DNA from 2 places in the Paenibacillus sp. W2I17 genome. Region 2 is predicted to be linked to the other one. Evidence: predicted binding sites of a transcription regulator. Region 2 holds the regulator's gene; the other holds the start of a gene.
The links. Region 2 encodes CtsR, which represses protease genes until heat stress. Its sites were predicted from a motif close to ATGGTCAATAAAGGTCAAACA; they were not measured.
Positions count from the first base shown of each region.

Region 1: a site for CtsR is predicted at 8,425-8,445, ahead of clpP (ATP-dependent Clp endopeptidase proteolytic subunit ClpP). Genes of this name have one in related genera too.

Region 1 is NZ_JAUSXM010000001.1:4,412,693-4,425,292, forward strand. Features, by position in the region: gene secG (preprotein translocase subunit SecG) at 78-311, opposite strand; gene eno (phosphopyruvate hydratase) at 523-1,809, opposite strand; gene gpmI (2,3-bisphosphoglycerate-independent phosphoglycerate mutase) at 2,048-3,592, opposite strand; gene tpiA (triose-phosphate isomerase) at 3,594-4,346, opposite strand; gene QF041_RS19780 (phosphoglycerate kinase) at 4,383-5,564, opposite strand; gene gap (type I glyceraldehyde-3-phosphate dehydrogenase) at 5,716-6,723, opposite strand; gene QF041_RS19790 (sugar-binding transcriptional regulator) at 6,831-7,856, opposite strand; tRNA gene QF041_RS19795 (tRNA-Arg) at 8,283-8,357, shown strand; gene clpP (ATP-dependent Clp endopeptidase proteolytic subunit ClpP) at 8,534-9,130, shown strand; gene QF041_RS19805 (stalk domain-containing protein) at 9,298-10,395, opposite strand; gene QF041_RS19810 (SIMPL domain-containing protein) at 10,784-11,536, opposite strand; gene QF041_RS19815 (HPr family phosphocarrier protein) at 11,693-11,962, opposite strand; partial or broken gene whiA (DNA-binding protein WhiA) at 12,218-12,600, opposite strand, start outside.
Region 2 is NZ_JAUSXM010000001.1:5,395,068-5,407,667, forward strand. Features, by position in the region: rRNA gene QF041_RS24020 (16S ribosomal RNA) at 1-752, shown strand, start outside; tRNA gene QF041_RS24025 (tRNA-Ala) at 861-936, shown strand; rRNA gene QF041_RS24030 (23S ribosomal RNA) at 1,150-4,077, shown strand; rRNA gene rrf (5S ribosomal RNA) at 4,157-4,273, shown strand; gene QF041_RS24040 (GNAT family N-acetyltransferase) at 4,453-5,388, shown strand; gene QF041_RS24045 (sterol carrier protein domain-containing protein) at 5,414-5,629, shown strand; gene QF041_RS24050 (CtsR family transcriptional regulator) at 6,091-6,552, shown strand; gene mcsA (protein-arginine kinase activator protein McsA) at 6,584-7,108, shown strand; gene mcsB (protein-arginine kinase McsB) at 7,137-8,207, shown strand; gene QF041_RS24065 (ATP-dependent Clp protease ATP-binding subunit) at 8,392-10,854, shown strand; gene radA (DNA repair protein RadA) at 11,127-12,494, shown strand; gene disA (DNA integrity scanning diadenylate cyclase DisA) at 12,508-12,600, shown strand, end outside.

The DNA of each region.
Region 1 (12,600 bases), 980 kb from region 2:
CCGTTTCTCCACGAAACGAAGGTTTATCAATTAAGCCATTAGCTTAAAAGCTATTCATTGCCGTGCTGATCCAAGTCTTACTTGGAAACCACCGTAACAATAATAGACAAAATCATAAATCCTGCACCCAGTACCACCGTTGCACGTTGCAGGAAGAGATCCAATCCGCGCGCTTTCGTTTTACCGAAAAGATGTTCCGCACCACCGGAGATGGCACCCGCCAAACCAGCGCTTTTCCCGTGCTGCAGCAATACTACAGTGATTAGACCGATCGAGAAAACAACGAGCAGCAATTTCAAAGCAATATCCATTCTTTCCACCTCCTACCCATGTGGGCATACATCTCACCATAAAAACAGTTACTTTAATTGTAACATAGCTATGGTTGTACTACAAGTAGTACAGTTTATACAATGCCCTAAATTTCACCATCTGCTCGATCCTTACGTTATGCCATTACATCGTTGCAATAAAAAAGACAAGCCGGTTACCCGACTTGCCTGTAAAAGCTGGATATCCAGCTTATTTTTTAAGGTTGTAGAATCCTTTAAGACCATTGTATTGAGCCAGTTCACCCAGTTGATCCTCAATGCGGAGCAATTGGTTGTACTTCGCGATACGGTCTGTACGGGAAGGAGCACCCGTTTTGATTTGACCAGCGTTAGTTGCAACAGCGATATCAGCGATTGTGCTGTCTTCGGACTCACCGGAACGGTGGGAGATTACAGCTGTGTATCCTGCGCGTTTAGCCATTTCGATTGCATCAAATGTTTCAGTCAATGTACCGATTTGGTTAACTTTGATCAAGATGGAGTTACCGATACCTTCGTCGATACCTCTGCCCAGACGCTCAGTGTTTGTTACGAACAGGTCATCACCAACGAGTTGTACTTTGTCGCCCAATTTCTCAGTGAGCAATTTCCAACCATCCCAGTCATCTTCGGACATACCGTCTTCGATTGTGATGATTGGGTATTTCTCAACCCATGAAGCCAGAAGGTCAACATACTCAGCGGAAGTGTAAGATTTACCTTCGCCAGCAAGTGTGTACTTACCATCTTTGTAGAACTCAGTGGAAGCAACGTCCATACCCAGGAATACGTCAACGCCTGGTTTGTAACCAGCTTTTTCAATTGCTTCGATGATTGTAGTGATTGCTTCTTCGTTTGAACCAAGGTTTGGTGCGAAACCACCTTCGTCACCTACAGCTGTGTTCAAGCCTTTTGAGCTCAATACAGATTTCAGGTTGTGGAAGATCTCTGCGCCTACGCGAAGAGCTTCTTTGAAGCTTGGTGCTCCAACTGGAAGAACCATGAACTCTTGAACGTCGATGTTGTTGTCAGCATGCTCACCACCGTTGATGATGTTCATCATTGGAACTGGCAATGCTTTAGCGTTGAATCCGCCCAGGTAGACGTACAATGGCAGGTCCAGAGCGTCAGCAGCTGCGCGAGCTACTGCCATGGATACAGCCAGGATTGCGTTTGCGCCCAGTTTACCTTTGTTTGGCGTACCATCCAAAGTGATCATCAATTTGTCGATACCCAGTTGATCCAATGCATCCATACCGATAACTTCTGGAGCGATTGTTTCGTTTACGTTTTTAACAGCTTGCAGAACGCCTTTACCGAGGTAACGGGATTTGTCGCCATCGCGAAGCTCAACGGCTTCGTGGGCACCAGTGGATGCACCGGATGGAACGATTGCGCGTCCGATTGCGCCGGACTCCAGGTATACTTCAACTTCTACTGTAGGGTTACCGCGGGAGTCGAGGACTTCGCGAGCGTACACGTCAGAAATAATAGTCATTTGTGATAATCTCCTTTAAATTTGAAATTTTATTTTAATACGTTCAGAACAAACATGTTTCACCAAGCCACTCCGCGTGCAGTACCGTCCTTCGATCGCTGTTATCCCCAAACCTTTGAACTCTTTATAAAAGGTGAGAATTAGGGGATAAAGGCGAGCGCTTCGCTTCTCCAGATCGGTTCTGCCCGCTTCGTTAAAGTGTAACTTAGGTCTTATTCGACAACCTATTAAAATTATATTATTTACGGGTAGAGATAACGGATGTACCTGTCATCTCAGCAGGTTTAGGCAATTGCATCAGGTCAAGGATCGTTGGCGCGATATCTGCCAGGATTCCGCCTTCACGCAAGGTTACATTTGCATCCGTAACGATGAATGGAACCGGGTTCGTTGTATGAGCTGTGAACGGACGTCCTTGCTCATCGAACACCATATCCGCGTTACCATGATCCGCAGTGATCAGTACAACGCCGCCTTTGGCAAGTACTGCATCTACAACACGGCCCATGCACTCATCTGTTACTTCAACCGCTTTGATGGTAGGCTCCAGCATGCCGGAGTGTCCAACCATGTCAGGGTTAGCAAAGTTCAGAATGATGGCGTCATGTTTGTCTGCTTCGATCTCGCGAACACATGCGTCAGCCACTTCATACGCGCTCATCTCTGGTTGCAGATCATACGTTGCAACTTTTGGCGAGTTTATCAGTACGCGAGTTTCGCCCGGAAGCTCCACATCACGACCGCCGCTGAAGAAGAAGGTAACGTGCGGGTATTTCTCAGTTTCTGCAATACGCAGTTGTTTTTTATTGTTCTGTACCAGAACTTCACCCAGGGTGTTGTCGAGGTTTTTCGGCGAATAAGCCACATAACCTTCAACCGTCTCACTGAACAAAGTCAAGCATACAAAGTGCAAGCCCACAGGGAACTTCGGACCACGATCAAAACCGCGGAAATCCTGGTTTGTGAATACTTGCGACAACTGGATCGCACGGTCAGGACGGAAGTTGAGGAAGATAACGGAATCGCCGCTTTCTACCAAACCTACCGGCTCACCATCCGCTTTGACGATAACCGTTGGTTCAACGAATTCATCAAATACGGACTTCTCATACGATTCTTCAACCGCTTTGAGTGGGTCGGTGTATTTTGGTCCATCTCCATAAACGATGGCGCGGTATGATTTCTCAACCCGTTCCCAACGTTTGTCACGGTCCATCGCGTAATAGCGACCTTGAACCGTTGCGATTTTACCTACTCCGACTTCTTCAATCTTAGCGATCAGCTTCTGCATGAAGTCTTTACCACTGTCTGGCATAACATCACGGCCATCCATGAAGGCATGAATATATACATCGTTCATTTCTTCTTTTTTGGCCAGATCCAGCATAGCAAACAGGTGGTCGATGTGACTATGTACGCCGCCATCGGACAACAAACCGTAAAGATGAAGCTTTTTGCCGCTTTGTTTCGCTTCGCGAACAGCTTTGACAAGTGTTTCATTGTCGTAGAACTCGCCGTCACGAATGGATTTGGAGATACGGGTCAAATCCTGGTATACGATCCGGCCGGCACCAATGTTCAGGTGACCTACCTCGGAATTCCCCATTTGCCCTTCTGGCAAACCTACAGCTTCACCGCAAGCAGTGAGTGTTGTATGTGGGAATTGGCTCATGAAACGGTCGTAGTTCGGTTTCTTGGCTTGCGCTACCGCGTTGCCTTCCACCGTGTTACGCAGACCAAAGCCATCCATGATGATCAGTGCTACAGGTTTTGGAGCTGTCATCTTACTTCGCCCCCTCAACAAGCGCGATGAACGAAGCCGGCTGCAAGCTGGCACCGCCAACAAGTGCGCCGTCGATGTCGCTTTGTCCGAGGTATTCTGTTACGTTCTCCGGTTTAACACTGCCGCCGTATTGAATACGAACTGCACTCGCAACCGTCTCGTTGTACAGATCCTTCACCAGCGTACGGATGTAAGCAATAACTTCATTCGCATCTTGGGAAGTGGATGATTTGCCTGTACCAATCGCCCAGATTGGCTCATAAGCGATAACAACTTGTGCCGCTTGCTCTGCAGACAGACCTGCAAAAGCAGCTACTGTTTGCACTTTGCATACGTCTTTTGTTTGGTTCGCTTCACGCTCTTCAAGCGTCTCACCAAGGCAAAAGATTGGAGTCAATCCGTGACGGAATGCTGCATGCAACTTTTTATTAACAGTCTCATCGGTTTCCGCAAAATATTGACGGCGCTCCGAGTGACCAATAATGACATAATCCACACCCAGGTCTTTCAGCATTACACCGCTGATTTCACCTGTGAATGCACCGTTATCTTCAAAGTGAAGATTTTGTGCACCAATTTTGATGTTTGTGCCTTTAACGGCTTCTACCAGGGATGGCAGATTTGTAAACGGTGCGCAGATTACAGTCTCCACGCCTTCAACTTCCGCTTTTCCTTTAACTTCCTGAATGAAGTCATTGGATTCGGAAACCGTTTTGAACATTTTCCAGTTACCTGCGATAATCGGTGTTCTCATGGGTTTCAACTCCTTCATGCTATAGACTACTAAAACTTACTTGTCGTTCAATGCCACTACGCCTGGAAGTACTTTACCTTCCATGAACTCGAGCGATGCACCGCCACCTGTAGAGATGTGGTTCATCTTGTCAGCCAATTTGAACTTCTCAGCTGCTGCTGCGGAGTCACCGCCACCAATTACAGTGTAAGCTTCTGTCTCAGCGCAAGCTTCCGCTACTGCACGAGTACCGTGGGAGAATGGTTCGATTTCAAATACGCCCATTGGTCCGTTCCACACAACCAATTTGGAGTTTTTGATAACGCCAGCATAGATCTCACGTGTTTTAGGACCGATGTCGATGCCTTCCCAATCTGCTGGGATGCCGTCGATGTCAACGATTTGTGTGTTTGCTTTCGCACTGAAATCGTCAGACACTACGATATCTACCGGCAGGTAGAAGTTTTTGCCCAGTTTTTTCGCTTTTTCGATGAAACCGAGAGCAACATCAAGTTTGGAGTCATCCAACAAGGATTGTCCAATTTCATGTCCTTGTGCTTTCAAGAACGTGTAAGTCAGACCGCCACCGATGATCACGTTGTCTGCAATGTTCAGCAGGTTGTCGATTACATCGATTTTGTCCTTAACTTTGGATCCACCAATGATAGCTGTGAAAGGACGCTCAGGGTTGGAGATTGCTTTACCCAACACTTCAAGTTCTTTCTCCATCAACAAACCGGACACTGCTGGAAGCAAGTGAGCGATTCCTTCAGTCGAAGCGTGTGCTCTGTGAGCCGCGCCAAACGCATCGTTAACGAAAACGTCAGCCAGTTCAGCAAATTGTTTTGCGAGTGCTGCATCGTTTTTCTCTTCGCCTGCATGGAAACGAACGTTTTCAAGCAACAATACGTCGCCGTTGTTCAGTTCAGCGATTTGAGCTTTAACAGCGTCACCAACAGAATCGTCAGCTTTAACAACTGTTTTACCAAGCAATTCAGACAAACGCTCAGCTGCTGGAGTCAAACGCAAGGATTCAACCACTTCGCCGTTAGGACGACCCATGTGGCTTGCCAAAATGACTTTAGCGCCTTTTTCAATCAAGAAGTTGATTGTAGGAAGCGTTGCACGAATACGTTTGTCATCTGTAATTTTACCATCTTCGAGCGGCACATTGAAATCTACACGGACAAAAGCCCGTTTTCCTGTCAATTCGATATCGCGTACACTTTTTTTGTTCATCTGTATTTCCTCCGCACCCATGTATTTGGTGGACCAATCAAGAGCTAAAATCCCCTGTCAATCCTGGTGTTTTTGAGAAATTTGCAAAATGTAGATATATAAAGAGCGGAAACAATATAGCATCTGTTTCCGCTCTATGTTATTGCAGATATTACTTAATCATTTTTGCAAAGTGCTCCAAAGTGCGAACCAATTGTGCAGTGTAGGACATTTCATTGTCATACCAAGCTACAGTTTTAACCAATTGTTGGTCGCCAACAGTCAGAACTTTAGTTTGAGTTGCATCAAACAGGGAACCGAAAGTGATTCCTTGGATATCGGAAGATACGATTTCGTCTTCTGTGTATCCGAAAGTTTCTGGATCGGAAGCTTCTTGCATAGCAGCGTTAACTTCTTCAGCAGTTACTTTTTTGTTCAGAACAGTTACGAGCTCAGTCAGGGAACCAGTAGCTACTGGTACACGTTGAGCTGCACCATCAAGGATGCCTTGCAGTTCTGGGATTACCAGACCGATTGCTTTAGCAGCACCAGTTGTGTTAGGGATGATGTTTTCAGCTGCTGCGCGAGCACGACGGAAGTCACCTTTAGGGTGTGGAGCATCCAACGTGTTTTGGTCGCCAGTGTATGCGTGAATTGTAGTCATCAAACCTTGAACGATTCCGAATTTGTCTTGCAGTGTTTTTGCCATAGGTGCCAGGCAGTTTGTTGTGCAAGATGCGCCGGAGATTACAGTTTCAGTACCGTCGAGGATTTCATGGTTTACGTTGTAAACGATGGTTTTCATGTCGCCAGTAGCTGGTGCGGAGATAACAACTTTCTTAGCTCCACCTTTCAAGTGTTTCTCAGCTGCTTCTTTAGTTGTGAAGAAACCAGTACATTCCAGAACGATATCTACGCCCAGGTCGCCCCAAGGAAGTTCTTCCGGGTTACGGTTAGCCAATACTTTAACTTCTTTGCCGTTCACTTTGAAGAAGCCATCGTGTACTTCAACATCGCCATCGAAGCGACCTTGAGTTGTATCATATTTGAGCAAATGAGCGAGCATTTTAGCGTCAGTCAAGTCGTTGATTGCTACTACCTCGATGCCTGCTACATTTTGAATACGGCGGAATGCCAAGCGTCCAATACGTCCAAAACCGTTAATACCTACTTTAATCATGAGTAAGTTCCTCCCAAGTTTTGATTAATTTTTTTATGAAACTTATATATTCAAGACAGACGGTGAAGTCCGTCAAGACAACAATAATTGTAATGCAAAGCAAACACTTATTCCATTTCAGCAACGATGACTTCGGCAGCAGCCTCATCAATAATCAGAATATCTTCCTGACCAAATCGCAACACGGAATGTATAGCAGCAGCTTTGCTTTTGCCACCTGCAATTCCAATCACAACATCGGTTCGTTCAATATCCTGAAGTCGCATACCCAGTGTAAGCATGGTATGTACCACCTTACCCTGATCATTAAAGTAATAACCGAAAGATTCAGATACGGCCCCTTGCTCCTGAAGTTCATCTATAATCTCCGTCGCAAGTTTACGTCTTGTCGCCATCTCTACGGCATCACCAATTCCATGAATAACAATCCGCGATTTCCGAATCAGCTGCAGAATCTCCTGAACACTGGGATCCTGGATTAATGATTCATAGGCATGATCACTAAGCAAATCCGGTACATGCAGGAGTTTGTATTGCGCTCCTACCCGTTTTGCCATTGTGGATGCAATCGTATTTGCCTGAATTTCAAGGCTTTCTCCAAGTCCACCGCGTGCCGGTACGAACCAGACACCTTTGAGCGATGTTGGCGGAGTCAGTTGCTCTGCGACTTCGGCCGTTGTTGATCCGCCAGTAACGGCGACAACGTCGTTGTCACTCATGATATTGCCGAGAGCCTTCGCTCCGGCTCTGCCCAGTTCCCTTTTGGCAAATGGAGAAACGTCCGAATCACCAGGAACCACAACTACCTTTTGCAGACCGTAGGCTTGCTTGATGCGCTCTTCCAGCTCGGATAATCCGAACAACTCTTTGGCTACGGGCTCTAACTGCTGCAGCAAATCATACCCTGCCTCGCTGATCTTCATTCCTGCACTGTCAATTTCAATAAGTCCCTGAGCCTTTAACAGATCGGTCTCAGCCCTCAGAACCCGCTCGGTCATCTGCATGGAATTAGCTAACGTTCTCCGTCCGATCACATCCGATAACATGATATGTTGCAGAATCGTATACCTCTTTTTCAAGATATCCATGAGATCAGGCAGAAGCTGCTTTTGTACTTCTAAAATCGTTCGCATGCTTTCCACTCCCGCAAGTTCTCGTTCTAAGCTCTCTTTCGTGGCCCTAAAACGTCCCGGGTTAACTTTTTAAGTCCCACGTCTATTCTACCTAAAACTGACGTGACATGCAAGTGTTTCAACGTGTTATTTCGACACGCATTCCGCGTTTGTACGCGCCTATTTTCACAATCCTAGACTTCCATGATCAAGGACTAGCTCACGCATACCATATATAGAAGAAACAAATGAATTCAATCTACATATCGCTCAGAATCACATTTCATACGGCATGTCCAAAACCTCTAATAGCATTTACTTAAATGCACTCTTTATCCACTCTTCTTCATCATGATCATTTTTATGTTAATCCAAACCAATACCACAACGAACTGCTTGCAATTAAATATTTCATGAGCTATAATAATTATTGCTGTCACATAATGTGCGCCCGTGGTCCAATGGATATGACGTAGGCCTCCGAAGCCTGAGATCCAAGTTCGATTCTTGGCGGGCGCGCCATTTTTATTTAACAGCTCATAACCCATTTAACCAATGAAACCGGAAAGGTTTCTTTTTTTTGCAAGTTAGTTTGACTTTCTTTGACTTTTTGTTTGGAATTGTTTATTATGTGGGTAATACGGTAACAGTTTAAGTATAAACACCAATAACATTTACATTCCGAGGAGGTTTTTCACGTGAGTTTTATTCCAATGGTCGTTGAACAGAGCAACCGGGGGGAGCGCGCCTACGACATCTACTCCAGATTGCTGAAGGATCGTATTATTTTCCTTGGTAGCGATGTTAATGACGTAGTGGCTAATGCCATTATGGCACAGATGTTGTTCCTGGCTGCGGAAGATCCGGAGAAAGACATTCACTTATACATCAACAGCCCAGGCGGATCGATTACAGCCGGTATGGCCATTTACGATACAATGCAATTCATCAAACCGGATGTATCTACCATCTGTGTAGGTATGGCCGCTTCCATGGGTGCATTCTTGTTGAATGCCGGTGCAAAAGGTAAACGTTTTGCATTGCCTAACAGTGAGATTATGATTCACCAACCACTTGGTGGTGCTCAAGGTCAAGCTTCCGACATCGAAATTCGTGCTCGCCGCATCCTGAAAATGCGTGATACCTTGAACCGCATCATCTCTGAGCGTTCAGGTCAACCGCTGGAGCGGATTGAGAAAGATACAGATCGTGACTACTTCATGAGTGCTGCTGAAGCCGCCGATTACGGTATCATTGATAAAGTTATTGAAAACGTAGGTTCCCAAGGCATCTAAGTGTGACGCAGACCACGGTCTACGCGCTAACATAATCAACACCTAACGTAATCAGCAACACCTCATTGTGTTGTCTATACGGGAAGAAGCCCTCATCATAATTATGATGAGGGCTTCTTTTTTTATTTTATAAGAAAGATAACTTAAGAGTGCATAATAATGATTCGTTATTTGGTTCCAGTTACATTACTGAAAGGTTCTGTGCCTTTAGGGAGAAGCTCTTTATACGTAAATGGCATTTCAGGAAATCCCTCTGCGTATGCCGTATATTCATACAACTGGAAGAACACAACTACACCCGTTGGTGTCACATAGAAATCTTGATCTTTATTCAATCCTTTGTAACCGTCGAGGTACCCACCGCGGGCTTTCAGTTGCTCACCCACTTTTTTACTCAACGTTTCGCGCATGGTTTTGTTATTTTGCAGCACATCATCCAACGTAAGCTCCTTGCCTGTGTCCAGTGCAAAGGTATGGCCCGTACGGTATGTCATCCCATGAGCGCCAGCATAATCCTCATATCGTTGTGTAATGAGTCCCAGCACGCCTTTTTCGTTGTACGTCACGACATAAGAGCTCTCAAATGCATATGGACGGTTGGCTGTTGCACCGCCGAATTCAGATGTCTGTTTCTTGAAGTCAGCTACATAAGCATCCACTTCGTCTTTCAACACTTTGTTGATCGCTGCTTCAGCTTCTTTGCTGGCAAGTCCACTTACCTGTGGATATTGAACATCTACTTCAGCATTTTTTACAGTGACATTGACTGTTGCCGCTTTAATTTTTACGTTATTTTGTTTCACCTTGCTGAGTGTCAACGTTTTGGTTTTGGCATCCCAATTCCCCTGTACACCCAGATAATCTCTCATTGCCGAGAATGGAATATACAATCTGCCGTTGATCAGCTTTGCGTCCACTTGAGGATAATAGTTGTTAATTCGAACACTCGGCTCGCCATCCAATAGGCTGATCGTCATCGTGTTATTGGCTGCTGTCAAAGCGTACTCTTTGGTTTTCCCATCATATTTCAGCGTTCCACCTGCCACATCTTTAACTGCCGTAAGAGATACCCAAGTTGAGCCACCTTGAAGAAGTCCTTTTTGAGTCAGTGTTTTTCCACCCGATTTCAGAGTTACCTCAGCCGGGGTTGTCACTTTCGAGGATACCGATGCTGCCTGAACCGAACTGTCCTGCCACACCGAACCGCTACCTACAATAATTCCTGCTGCAAGCAATGCACTTGTCCATTTTTTCCATGATGTCATATATAAAACTCCTCTCTGAATTCACAATTAGGGATCATTGCGTATGTAATCCTGACCTGATCGCATATCTCATACGCTCACCTCTCTATTATAATTAACCCGAATTCGGAAAGGTTTACAGCTCGAGTTACAATGTTGATGAATATCAGACCGAAAATATAACGGGATATGACCTTTTTGTCACGAACAACTATACAAAAAAGATACCAATATACAGCATTTCATGTTGCTTCAAAAAGGTACCCTCCTATCTAACTTCATCAAAGTTTGCTTTTCCAACAAAAAAAGACTCTGTCCACAGGACAAAGTCTTTGTCATTATTTCGTTGTACCCTTCAAATGATACTTGATAAGGTTACTTGAGCTTACAATCCTTAGTTCGATCTTGTTTATTTCATTTCATACGTGATATTCAGGATTGTGCTTACTTTAACCTGGCCTGTTTCAATCTCAGTGCCACCTGCTGTATCTTGTGCTTTGGACATCAACGCCTCGCTTGCATAGAATACAGGCACATTGGCATCACCTTGGCTCACGGAAAGAACAGCACCTAGTTGACGTTTAACTGCTTTTGCAATGGCGCCAGCTTTCACATCTGCATTGGCAACAGCTTTTTCAATCACTTGGGACTCATAACTTTCCGGATTTTCTACAGTAAAGCGCACGTTTTCAATATTGTTTGCACCCGCCCCCGAAGCAGCATCGAGCAATTCGCCAATCTTGTCCATCTCACGATATGTGACTGTCAGCGTATGATGCGCTGTATATCCTTTAATTTGTTGTCCGTCTTTTTCGCTATACGTATAGTTGGGTTGTACAGAGAACTGACTCGTTTGAATGTCGTCTGCACTGATCTTCCACGTATTCTTCAGCAAATTGGATACCTTTTGAACTTTGGCAGCATTCGCTTTTTGAGCAGATGCAGCTGTCTCTGCAGTACTGTTCACACCAATGGACAGATAAGCGATATCAGGCTTCACCTGAATCTCACCTTTACCCACAACATTAATCACATTCTGTTGTACTCCCTGAACCTCTGCAGCGTAAGCATAGTTGCCTGGTGCAACCCATGCTGTTCCTCCAACAAGCAACGTACTTGCCACCAGCACCGCACCAAACGGTTTCATCCATTGTTTACCCATCACGATAGCCTCCTTATGTGTTAACATCTCAAACTTTAAACGATTTGATACCTTAACAGACGGGACAAATTCCATAATGTTGCACTTGACGATAGCATAAACGTGAAAAACGCAAAAAAGCCCCTTTCGGGGCTTCTTCATTGGATTGATCATATCTTATTGGTTTTCAAGCTCTTCCTTGCTTACCAGACTAACTAAAGCGTTTACAGCCTGTTCGGCATCCGCGCCTTCTGCACTAATCTGGATTTCCGTACCTGTGCTAATTGCAAGGCTCATGATCCCCATGATACTTTTTGCATTAACTTTTTTGTCGTCCTTCTCGACGAACACTTCAGACGAGTACTTATTCGCTTCTTGAACGAACAGTGCCGCAGGTCTGGCATGGAGACCCGTTTTCAAACGGACAACTACCGGGTGCTTTGTCATGGAAACTTACCCCCTATTATGAAATCTGGACATTAAATACACAATTATATTTATACAACATTATACCATTAACCCGTGCAGGACACTAGAAGAAAAAACTCAGGGTGCTTTGACGGACGTTATCTTGCCCTAATTTCATCTTTTGCACAGCGCATCCAACGACCCAAGTAAGTCTTCTAGATCCTTAACGGTTGACTTTCCCGACCTTTCTGTTCAGCAGAAACAGCCGACCTTGTTACTTTACCCTACTCCGTCTTAACCATAACGTTCTGTGCGTACTTTCTCAGCCAGCTCATCAATTTTACGAAGCCGATGGTTCACTCCCGACTTGCTGACTGTACCTTTAAGGAGCTCGCCAACTTCCTTCAAGTTGATATCCGGATGAGCGAGTCGAACCTCCGCCACTTCGCGAAGCTTCTCAGGCAGCGATTCCAGACCAACTTCCTTTTGTAACAACCGGATATTATCGATTTGTCTTACCGCAGCTCCAATGGTTTTATTCAGGTTGGCGGTCTCACAATTGACAATCCGGTTAACGGAGTTACGCATGTCTCGCATAATTCGTACATCTTCAAACTTGAACAAAGCCTGATGAGCACCAATGATGCTGAGCAGCTCAATGATTTTCTCGCCTTCCT
Region 2 (12,600 bases):
TACCCTGGTAGTCCACGCCGTAAACGATGAGTGCTAGGTGTTAGGGGTTTCGATACCCTTGGTGCCGAAGTTAACACATTAAGCACTCCGCCTGGGGAGTACGGTCGCAAGACTGAAACTCAAAGGAATTGACGGGGACCCGCACAAGCAGTGGAGTATGTGGTTTAATTCGAAGCAACGCGAAGAACCTTACCAGGTCTTGACATCCCTCTGACCGGTACAGAGATGTACCTTTCCTTCGGGACAGAGGAGACAGGTGGTGCATGGTTGTCGTCAGCTCGTGTCGTGAGATGTTGGGTTAAGTCCCGCAACGAGCGCAACCCTTATATTTAGTTGCCAGCACTTCGGGTGGGCACTCTAGATAGACTGCCGGTGACAAACCGGAGGAAGGTGGGGATGACGTCAAATCATCATGCCCCTTATGACCTGGGCTACACACGTACTACAATGGCCGGTACAACGGGCTGCGAAATCGCGAGATGGAGCCAATCCCAACAAAGCCGGTCTCAGTTCGGATTGCAGGCTGCAACTCGCCTGCATGAAGTCGGAATTGCTAGTAATCGCGGATCAGCATGCCGCGGTGAATACGTTCCCGGGTCTTGTACACACCGCCCGTCACACCACGAGAGTTTATAACACCCGAAGTCGGTGGGGTAACCGCAAGGAGCCAGCCGCCGAAGGTGGGATAGATGATTGGGGTGAAGTCGTAACAAGGTAGCCGTATCGGAAGGTGCGGCTGGATCACCTCCTTTCTATGGAGAATCGTTTCCTGCAACGGAAACATTCAAATAAGTAGGTTCTTAGAACCTACAACAGCAACACAGTTACTTATCCATTTGTTCAGTTTTGATGGAATTTGAGGGGCCATAGCTCAGCTGGGAGAGCGCCTGCCTTGCAAGCAGGAGGTCAGCGGTTCGATCCCGCTTGGCTCCACCAAACAATTTCATCTATTTGGCTTGTTCTTTGAAAACTAGATATCGAAACGAAACAAACGCGAATTAGAACATTCCTTTAAGCTGAACTTGTGCAAACAAGTCAAGTGTATAAAGGTAGTTAAATTGCTTTTGTGATGGTATCGGGTGAGAGCGACTTTTGGATTTGGACGTAGTCCAAACCAAGGGAAGCGAGCGACCGAAACCGGAACAAAATGGTTAAGCTACTAAGAGCACACGGAGGATGCCTAGGCGCTAGGAGCCGATGAAGGACGTGGCGAACAACGAAACTGCCTCGGGGAGCTGTAAGCAAGCTTTGATCCGGGGGTGTCCGAATGGGGAAACCCAGCTGGGGTAATTTCCAGTTACACCTAACTGAATACATAGGTTAGTGTGAGGCATACCAGGGGAACTGAAACATCTAAGTACCCTGAGGAAGAGAAAACAATAGTGATTCCGTCAGTAGCGGCGAGCGAACGCGGAGAAGCCCAAACCAAGGAGCTTGCTCTTTGGGGTTGTGGGACGTCTCACATGGAGTTACAAAGGAACCGGTTAAGCGAAGAGGTCTGGAAAGGCCCGCCAAAGAAGGTAAAAGCCCTGTAGTTGAAAGTCTGTTCCCTCCGAGACGGATCCCGAGTAGTGCGGGGCACGTGAAACCCCGTATGAATCCGGCAGGACCATCTGCCAAGGCTAAATACTTCCTAGCGACCGATAGTGAAGCAGTACCGTGAGGGAAAGGTGAAAAGCACCCCGGAAGGGGAGTGAAATAGAACCTGAAACCGTGTGCTTACAAAAAGTCAGAGCCCGTTTTAGGGGTGATGGCGTGCCTTTTGTAGAATGAACCGGCGAGTTACGTTCCCGTGCAAGGTTAAGGTGAAGAGCCGGAGCCGCAGCGAAAGCGAGTCTGAATAGGGCGACTTAGTACGTGGACGTAGACCCGAAACCGGGTGATCTACCCCTGTCCAGGGTGAAGGTGCGGTAACACGCACTGGAGGCCCGAACCCACGCATGTTGAAAAATGCGGGGATGAGGTGGGGGTAGCGGAGAAATTCCAATCGAACTCGGAGATAGCTGGTTCTCCCCGAAATAGCTTTAGGGCTAGCCTCGGAAAACAGAGTCGTGGAGGTAGAGCACTGATTGGGTGCGGGGCCCGCAAGGGTTACCAAGCTCAGTCAAACTCCGAATGCCATAGACTTACTTCCGGGAGTCAGACAGTGAGTGCTAAGATCCATTGTCGAAAGGGAAACAGCCCAGACCATCAGCTAAGGTCCCCAAGTGTGTGTTAAGTGGGAAAGGATGTGGAGTTGCACAGACAACCAGGATGTTGGCTTAGAAGCAGCCACCATTGAAAGAGTGCGTAATAGCTCACTGGTCGAGTGACTCTGCGCCGAAAATGTAACGGGGCTAAACACACCACCGAAGCTATGGCTTGATGCTTTGCATCAGGGGTAGGGGAGCGTTGTATAAGGGTTGAAGGTGTACCGTAAGGAGCGCTGGACATTATACAAGTGAGAATGCCGGTATGAGTAACGAAAAGATCAGTGAGAATCTGATCCGCCGAAAGCCTAAGGGTTCCTGAGGAAGGATCGTCCGCTCAGGGTAAGTCGGGACCTAAGGCGAGGCCGAAAGGCGTAGTCGAAGGACAACAGGTCGAAATTCCTGTACCACCGTAAGCCGTTATGAGCAATGGGGGGACGCAGTAGGGTAGTGACGCGGACTGATGGATGTCCGTCTAAGCAGTGAGGCTGATGTGTAGGCAAATCCGCACATTGTAAGGCTGAGCTGTGATGGGGAGCGAAAATTATAGTAGCGAAGGTCATGATCTCACACTGCCAAGAAAAGCCTCTAGCCAGGTGAAGGTGCCCGTACCGCAAACCGACACAGGTAGGCGAGAAGAGTATTCTAAGGCGCGCGGAAGAACTCTCGTTAAGGAACTCGGCAAAATGACCCCGTAACTTCGGGAGAAGGGGTGCCCCGGTAGTGTGAATAGCACGAGGGGGCCGCAGTGAAAAGGCCCAAGCGACTGTTTAGCAAAAACACAGGTCTGTGCGAAGCCGTAAGGCGAAGTATACGGGCTGACGCCTGCCCGGTGCTGGAAGGTTAAGGGGAGTGGTTAGGGACTAGTCCCGAAGCTGTGAACCGAAGCCCCAGTAAACGGCGGCCGTAACTATAACGGTCCTAAGGTAGCGAAATTCCTTGTCAGGTAAATTCTGACCCGCACGAATGGCGTAACGACTTGGGCGCTGTCTCAACGAGAGATCCGGTGAAATTTTAATACCTGTGAAGATGCAGGTTACCCGCGACAAGACGGAAAGACCCCATGGAGCTTTACTGCAGCTTGATATTGAATTTGGGTACGATCTGTACAGGATAGGTGGGAGCCTTTGAAACGTGAGCGCCAGCTTGCGTGGAGGCAACGTTGGGATACCACCCTGATCGTATCTAGGTTCTAACCTGGTACCGTAATCCGGTGCGGGGACAGTGTCAGGTGGGCAGTTTGACTGGGGCGGTCGCCTCCTAAAGAGTAACGGAGGCGCCCAAAGGTTCCCTCAGAATGGTTGGAAATCATTCGAAGAGTGCAAAGGCATAAGGGAGCTTGACTGCGAGACCTACAAGTCGAGCAGGGACGAAAGTCGGGCTTAGTGATCCGGTGGTACCGCATGGAAGGGCCATCGCTCAACGGATAAAAGCTACCCTGGGGATAACAGGCTTATCTCCCCCAAGAGTCCACATCGACGGGGAGGTTTGGCACCTCGATGTCGGCTCATCGCATCCTGGGGCTGAAGTAGGTCCCAAGGGTTGGGCTGTTCGCCCATTAAAGCGGTACGCGAGCTGGGTTCAGAACGTCGTGAGACAGTTCGGTCCCTATCTGTCGTGGGCGTAGGAAATTTGAGAGGAGCTGTCCTTAGTACGAGAGGACCGGGATGGACGTACCGCTGGTGTACCAGTTGTTCCGCCAGGAGCACCGCTGGGTAGCTATGTACGGACGGGATAAACGCTGAAAGCATCTAAGCGTGAAGCCCCCCTCAAGATGAGATTTCCCAGTATGTAAGACCCCTTGAAGACGACGAGGTAGATAGGCTGGGGGTGGAAGTGCAGCAATGCATGGAGCTGACCAGTACTAATCGGTCGAGGGCTTATCCAATAGCAAGTGATAATTCGCATGTTTCGTTTCGAATCTAGTTTTCAGAGAACGATCTCTGAAATGTAAGCTAAGCTATGCGTTTGGTGGCGATGGCGGAGGGGTTCCACACGTACCCATCCCGAACACGACCGTTAAGCCCTCTAGCGCCGATGGTACTTGGACCGCAGGGTCCTGGGAGAGTAGGACGCCGCCAAGCGAAGAACCACTGCCGATGTTATTCGGTGGTGGTTTTTATTTGTTTATTTTAGGGGATGCGAAAGCATCTCTTATTTGACTTTGTAAGAATCCTCTGACACACTCTAAGGGGTACATATATCAGATATCAGGCCATGATTTGGATTGATAATAACTCTAGCGAATGGGGTGTAGGACAACATGGAAATTCAGAAATTGACGGTAGATGATTTTGAACCGGCGATGGCACTCTCCGAATATGCTTTTCAAGTAGTAATGAGTGAAGAACAGAAAGAAAAACGGCGGAGTCAATTTTCGTCACAGGATATATGGGGTGTATATGAGGACGGGCAGCTAGGAGCTAAACTTCACATCATTCCTTTTCAAACCTATATTCATGGCAGATCGTTCGAGATGGGCGGTATTGCGGGTGTAGCCACCTGGCCAGAGTATAGACGCAAAGGCTGGGTAGCTGGTCTGCTGAAGCATGCGTTGGAAGAAATGAATCGTAACAAACAGAGTATATCTTTCTTGCATCCATTCTCTTTTGGCTTCTATCGGAAGTATGGATGGGAGACGTATGTTGAATTTAAACGTTATAAAGTACCTACAGCTCATTTGCCTCTGAAAAAAGCGACACCTGGAACAATTCGGCGTGGGGATCCGGGCCTCAGCATATTAAAGGAAGTATACAGTGCGTATGCTGAGCGTTATAACGGAACTCTGGTTCGGGATGATGCAAGGTGGGAGAATTCAGTTCTTGTTAATGGGACCAGCCAGAAGGCTGTATATTACGATGAAGCTGATGCAGCACAAGGTTATCTTTTATATGAGGTTAAGGAAAATAAGTTTACCATTAAAGAGATCATCTATCTGAATGAAGAGGCTAGGCAAGGGCTGTGGACCTTCATTGCTAACCATGATTCCATGATCCAGGAAGTTACGTTGCAGGCGCCTGCCAGTGACACGCTTGCCTTCCAATTGGATAACCCACGGATTCAGCAGGAGATTGTACCTTATTTTATGGCGCGTATCGTTAGTGTAGAGCAGTTTATATCCCAGTATCCATTTGCAAGCCAGGACTCACCGGTGCAGATTGTACTTCAGGTAGAAGATGCCCCACGCTCCATGGAATGAAGGGGTATGGCAATTAAACGTGGCAATGAACGGAACGGCGTCCATATGGAAAACATCGGAGCCAATTACTGATGATCAGATCATTAAGGTGGATATTCAATCCCTTACCGCGGTGCTCATGGGATATCGCAGACCAACGGAAATGGCACGAATCGGAAGAATTCACGGACCGAACACAGCAATCAAGGCTTTGGAAAAAGCGATTCCTGAGCGGGAAACCTATTTGCTCGATTTTTTCTGATGGCTATGCCCACTGCTCCATTTAACTTGATTAGCTTATATAGAAATACGGCGTGATTGAAAGACAAATGGACTTCTCCAGCAATTTTGGGGAGGTTTTTTTGTGTCCGGGGAATATTTCGTGTAAAATCGTAAAAAATGAATAGTGACCCCACTTGGCAAAACCACAAAATATGCTATAATGGTTATAAAGTCAAAGAAAGTCAAAGTCAACTAAAGGTTTAATACTTAAGTAGCTTTCTTTCTACAATCTGATGCATGATCGCCAATATACGGGATTCATTTCATCGGAGGATCAAGGGAATATTAAAGGACCTTCGTGCTTCCTTCGCTCTCCTGTTAACACCTGTGGAAGCAAGATTCGATGTTTCCCTGATTGGTTAAATGGGTAGAGAAGGTGTACTCTGTGGGGGCGTGTGGGTCCTTATTGACTTAACGTTTCAGACAGTGGAGGATGATTGGATGCGTAATATCTCTGATATTATCGAACGATATCTGAAGAGTATTTTGCATGAAAGTCCCGAAGGAATGGTTGAAATTCAGCGTAATGATCTGGCAGATCAATTCTCATGTGTACCTTCCCAGATCAATTATGTCATCAGCACACGTTTTACACTCGAGAAGGGATACCTGGTAGAGAGTAAACGCGGCGGTGGTGGTTATGTTCGCATACAGCGCATTGAATTACCGGCCCAATCAGCTCTGCATAATCATTTGCACCATAGTATTGGTGAAGAGATCGGGCAGACAGCTGCCGAAGGTCTGATCTATCAATTGGAAGAAGCGCGCTTCTTGAGCAAGCGGGAAGCCGGGTTGATGCGAGCTGCTGTATCTAGAGAGGTTATATTGGTCAAACTTCCTTACCGGGATCAAATTCGTGCCAGAATGTTGAAGGCGATGTTAATATCTTTGCTCGGTAAATGAAAACTATCGGGGTCAAAGGAGGTACATCAATATGCTGTGCCAAGAATGCAATAAACGTCCGGCGACACTTCATTTTACGAAGATCGTAAATGGAGAGAAGACGGAATTCCATATTTGTGAGTCATGTGCCCGTGAAAAAGGGGAAATGATCCCTGGAACAGCAGGTGGGTTTTCCATTCACAACTTGTTGTCCGGATTGCTTGATTTTGATCCAGCCGGCAAAAGTGGATCGGCAGGAACACCACCTGCAAAAGCTCTTCAATGTGAAGAGTGTGGTATGACGTACGCACAATTTAGTAAGATAGGCCGGTTCGGCTGCAGTTCATGTTATAAATATTTTGACAGTCGTCTGGATCCTTTGTTCAAGCGGGTTCATGGTAATACGTCCCATGTAGGCAAAGTGCCTGCACGAGCTGGTGGTCGCATCAAGGTGAAACGGCAAATTGCTGATCTGAAGCGTGAGCTACAAGAGAGCATCGCACAAGAGGAATTTGAAGAGGCGGCCCAGATCCGTGACCAGATCAGAGGACTTGAAAAAGGAATAGCTCAGGAGTAAAGTTTGTCATGAGTAGGAGGGATGCGTAATGCCTAATCTGCGCTTTACAGAGAAGGCGCTCAGCGACTGGATGCGCAGTGATGCGGCTGATTCCGAAATTGTCATTAGCAGCCGTGTCCGGATTGCACGCAACCTTCAGCATGTTCCGTTTCCGATGCTGGCTTCCAATGAGCAATCGGAAGAGGTGCTGAATAAGCTGAGCGAAGTACTTCAATACGATGACGTTCATGCCTTTGGGGATTTTCATACGTTGGATCTGATCGATATTGACGAACTTGACAAACGGGTGCTGGTGGAGAAACATCTCATCAGTCCAAGTCTTGCGAATGAATCCAGGAATGGTGCGGTTATTCTCAGTGAGGATGAGTCAGTCAGTATTATGATTAACGAAGAGGATCATCTTCGTATCCAGTGCCTCTATCCGGGATTCCAGGTGAAAGAAGCCTGGGAGAAAGCTTCCGCAATAGATGATGCTTTTGAAGCGCACGTGGATTATGCTTTTGATGATCGCAGAGGATACTTAACCAGCTGTCCTACTAATGTAGGTACAGGTGTCAGAGCATCGGTTATGATGCACTTGCCTGCCCTGGTGATGACACAACAGATAGGCCGTATTCTAACCGCAGTTTCCCAAGTGGGATTGACGGTAAGAGGAATATACGGTGAAGGTAGCGAGGCGATGGGTAACCTGTTCCAGATCTCGAATCAGATTACATTGGGACAGACCGAACAGGAAGTCATCGAGAACCTGCATGGTGTTGTGTTACAGATGATTGGTCATGAACGTACAGCGAGAGAACGGTTAATTACCGACTCCAGACTTCGGATTACGGATCGGGTCATGCGTTCTTATGGCATATTGTCTCATGCAGCTATTGTTGATTCCAAGGAAGCTGCACAGCGCTTATCGGATGTACGCCTTGGCGTGGATCTCGGATTGTTGGATGGACTGTCCATCACGGTAATGAATGAGTTGAATGTGATGACACAGCCGGGATTTTTGCAGAAAACATTCGGGGAAGATATGCGCACAGATGAGCGTGACATATACCGTGCTCAGTTGATTCGTGATACGATCAATGCAGCGAAGCAGTCCTAGTTTAACCTGATATTGTATTGAATTATGGTTTCATGCCGCATTGCGGCTTTTATATAATAAGGCATCTACAAATGCCAAATGACTTTATTCGCAGCACGGCTGCAAACAAAAATGATATGAAGAATACGACGGTTATTTCATTACATGACCTCGTTTTATCCAAAACCATGGAGGTGCAGGAGATATGATGTTTGGAAGATTTACGGAACGGGCCCAAAAGGTGCTCGCACTCGCGCAGGAAGAAGCTGTCCGTCTCGGTCATAATAACATCGGTACTGAGCATATTTTGCTCGGCCTCATTCGTGAAGGCGAAGGCATCGCAGCCAAAGCACTGATCGGCCTGGGACTCGGATTGGAAAAAATTCAGGATGAAGTAGAAACGCTGATTGGCCGTGGCCAAGAGCAACCTACCAACATTGCATATACGCCACGTGCGAAAAAAGTAATTGAACTGTCTATGGATGAAGCTCGTAAATTGGGCCACACCTATGTAGGCACAGAGCATATCCTGCTCGGATTGATTCGTGAAGGCGAGGGTGTTGCAGCACGTGTGCTCAATAACCTGGGTATTAGCCTGAACAAAGCACGTCAACAAGTGCTGCAATTGCTTGGCAGCAGTGAAGCTGTATCCAGTCATAATGGAACACCTGCCAATGTAAGCACACCAACGCTGGACAGTCTGGCACGTGACCTCACGGCTTATGCGAGAGAGAACAACCTGGACCCAGTCATTGGACGTAGTAAAGAAATTGAACGTGTCATTCAGGTGCTCAGCCGTCGTACGAAGAACAACCCGGTATTGATCGGTGAGCCAGGTGTAGGTAAAACAGCGATTGCTGAAGGCCTTGCACAAAAAATCATTGCAAATGAGATTCCGGAAACATTACGCGACAAACGTGTAATGACCCTGGATATGGGTTCTGTAGTCGCTGGAACCAAATATCGTGGTGAGTTTGAAGATCGTCTGAAAAAAATCATGGATGAGATTCGCCAAGCAGGTAACATTGTCTTGTTTATCGACGAATTGCATACCTTGATTGGCGCAGGCGGAGCTGAAGGTGCCATCGATGCTTCTAACATTTTGAAACCGGCTCTGGCCCGTGGAGAATTGCAATGTATCGGTGCGACAACACTGGATGAGTATCGTAAATACATCGAGAAGGATGCAGCGCTTGAGCGTCGTTTCCAACCGATTACTGTAGATCAGCCTTCTCCAGAAGAAGCGATTCAAATCTTGCACGGTTTGCGTGACCGTTATGAGGCGCATCACCGCGTGAAAATTACGGACGAAGCAATTGTGCAGGCGGTTAAACTGTCTGATCGTTACATTACAGACCGTTTCCTGCCAGACAAAGCGATTGACCTGATTGATGAAGCGGGCTCCAAAGTAAGATTGAACTCTTACACGATCCCACCAAACCTGAAACAACTGGAAAGCCGTCTGGAAGATATCCGTAAGGAAAAAGACGCTGCAGTTCAAAGTCAGGAGTTCGAAAAAGCAGCAGCTCTGCGTGATACGGAACAAAAAATCCGTGAAGAGCTTGATGTAACGAAGAACCAGTGGAAAGAGAAACAAGGTCGCACCGATTCCGAGGTTACTCCTGAGGATATCGCACAAGTGGTAGCCAGCTGGACAGGAATCCCTGTGAACCAACTGAAAGAAGAAGAGACACAGCGTCTGATGAATTTGGAGTCTATTCTACATGAACGTGTCATCGGTCAGGATGAGGCAGTGAAGTCTGTCAGCCGTGCGGTTCGTCGTGCTCGTGCAGGACTTAAAGATCCAAAACGTCCGATGGGTTCGTTCATTTTCCTCGGCCCTACAGGGGTAGGTAAAACAGAACTTGCTCGTGCTCTGGCTGAAGCGATGTTCGGCGATGAAAATGCAGTAATCCGGATTGATATGTCCGAGTATGGTGAGAAGCACTCGACTTCCCGACTTGTCGGAGCGCCTCCAGGATATGTTGGGTACGAAGAAGGTGGCCAGCTGACAGAGAAAGTTCGTCGCAAACCATATTCCGTAGTCCTGCTCGATGAAATCGAGAAAGCACATCCAGAAGTATTCAATATCTTGTTACAAGTGCTTGAGGATGGTCGACTGACGGATTCCAAAGGTCGCGTCGTTGACTTCCGCAATACGCTGATCATCTTGACATCCAACGTGGGTGCCGAAGCGATCAAACGTAACTCTACACTAGGCTTCACTGCAGTTGTAGATGCAGGAGCAGATTATGACAACATGAAGGGGAAAGTGATGGATGAGCTGAAGAAAAGCTTCCGTCCAGAGTTCCTTAACCGGATTGATGAAATTATCGTGTTCCACTCACTCGAAGAAAAACACATCGCTGAAATTGTTACGCTTATGAGTGAAGAACTTCGTAAACGACTGCTCGAACATGAGGTCGATTTCGAACTCACTGATAATGCCAAGTCGTTCCTTGCTAAGTCAGGCTTTGATCCAGCTTACGGTGCGCGTCCGCTTCGTCGGGCAATCCAGAAGCATATCGAGGACAAATTGTCCGAAGAGTTGCTCACAGGTAACGTAACCAAAGGGGATTCATTGCTCATCGACGAAGAGAACGGTGCACTGTCTGTTACGAAAAAAGACGTGGTCGTTCCGTCCAATGAGGAAATCGAAACTAAATAATATTTAGCAAGCTTTGGAGTTAAACTTCAGCTTGTATTGATCCATAATCCTTAATCAAATCCTTCTCGGCTTCGGCCTGGGAGGATTTTTTGCACTTTGGACAGAAGACGGACATGATTATGTCAGGAACATGTGTAAAGTTTGCGATAATCCTTTACGAAAAATCTCAAACAATGGTAAACTTTTAGTAACCCTGCACGTCAGGGAGTTTGGGTGAAATTCGTCGAATAATGCAAAATGCTGTTATAAAATTAAATTATAGGAGTGCTGAAGTGGCCAAAGTTAAAACCAAGTTTCAATGTACGGAATGCGGCTATGAAGCCCCCAAGTGGTACGGTAAGTGTCCAGGTTGTCAGTCATGGAATTCAATGGTGGAAGAAACAGAGACGGTGGTCAAAACACAAGGGAGAAATTCTCCTCTGTTTGACAGTAAAGATAAACCGCTTCCTATCATAGATATAGATAGCGGTCAGGAACCGCGTGTACAGACTGGAATCGGAGAGTTGAACCGGGTATTGGGTGGCGGAATCGTTCCGGGTTCACTCGTTCTAGTGGGCGGAGATCCGGGTATTGGGAAATCAACGTTGATGTTGCAGACATCTCATGCTTTGACGCATTCGGGTTTGCGTGTGTTATATGTTTCCGGTGAGGAATCAGTCAAACAAACCAAATTGCGGGCAGACCGCCTCGGGGCACTCTCTGCCGAGTTGTATGTACTGTGTGAAACCAATATGGAACGTGTAGAGGAAGCGGTGGATCAGATCCAGCCGCATTTTCTTGTCATCGACTCCATTCAGACGGTATATCTTCCCGAAGTTACCAGTGCGCCGGGTAGTGTAGCACAGGTAAGGGAATGTACGTCAAGGTTCATGCGGATTGCCAAAGGCAGAGGCATTGCAACGGTTCTTGTGGGGCATGTTACCAAAGAAGGTGCCATTGCCGGTCCACGTATGTTAGAACATATGGTGGATTGCGTGCTTTATTTTGAAGGAGAACGGCATCATACGTATCGCCTGTTGCGTGCGGTGAAGAACCGTTTTGGTTCCACCAATGAGATTGGCATTTTTGAAATGGGTGAGGATGGACTTCGTGAGGTGGGCAATCCGTCCGAACTCTTTTTGTCGGAACGTCCACTAGGGGTAGCAGGTTCAACGGTAGTTGCCAGTATGGAGGGTACACGCCCTCTGCTCGTGGAATTGCAGGCGTTGATCTCGACGACCCATTTCCCTTCTCCCCGCCGTATGGCAACAGGGGTAGATCTGCACCGATTAAATCTGATCATTGCAGTGCTGGAGAAACGGATGGGGATGTTTTTACAGACCCAGGATGCATATCTGAACGTGGCTGGTGGAGTACGGTTGGATGAGCCCGCTGTAGATTTGGCGGTTGCCGTCAGCATTGCATCCAGTTTGAGAGATGTACCGACCAAGCCGGACGACGTCATCTTTGGCGAGATCGGTCTGACAGGTGAAGTTCGAGCCGTATCACGGGCCGAACAACGAGTGAAGGAAGCCGCAAAGCTGGGCTTCAAACGAGTCATTTTACCAGAAAAAAGCTTAAAGGGCTGGAAACATCCTCGCGGGATACAACTGATCGGTGTGAATACCGTGGCAGATGCACTAGCGGTTGCTTTAGATTAGGGGGCATAACAAGATGAAAGATATGAGCCAACTGGATAATATGAATGAGTTGTTAAGGCTGATCGCACCAGGTACACCTTTCCGCGAAGGTCTGGAAAATGTGCTG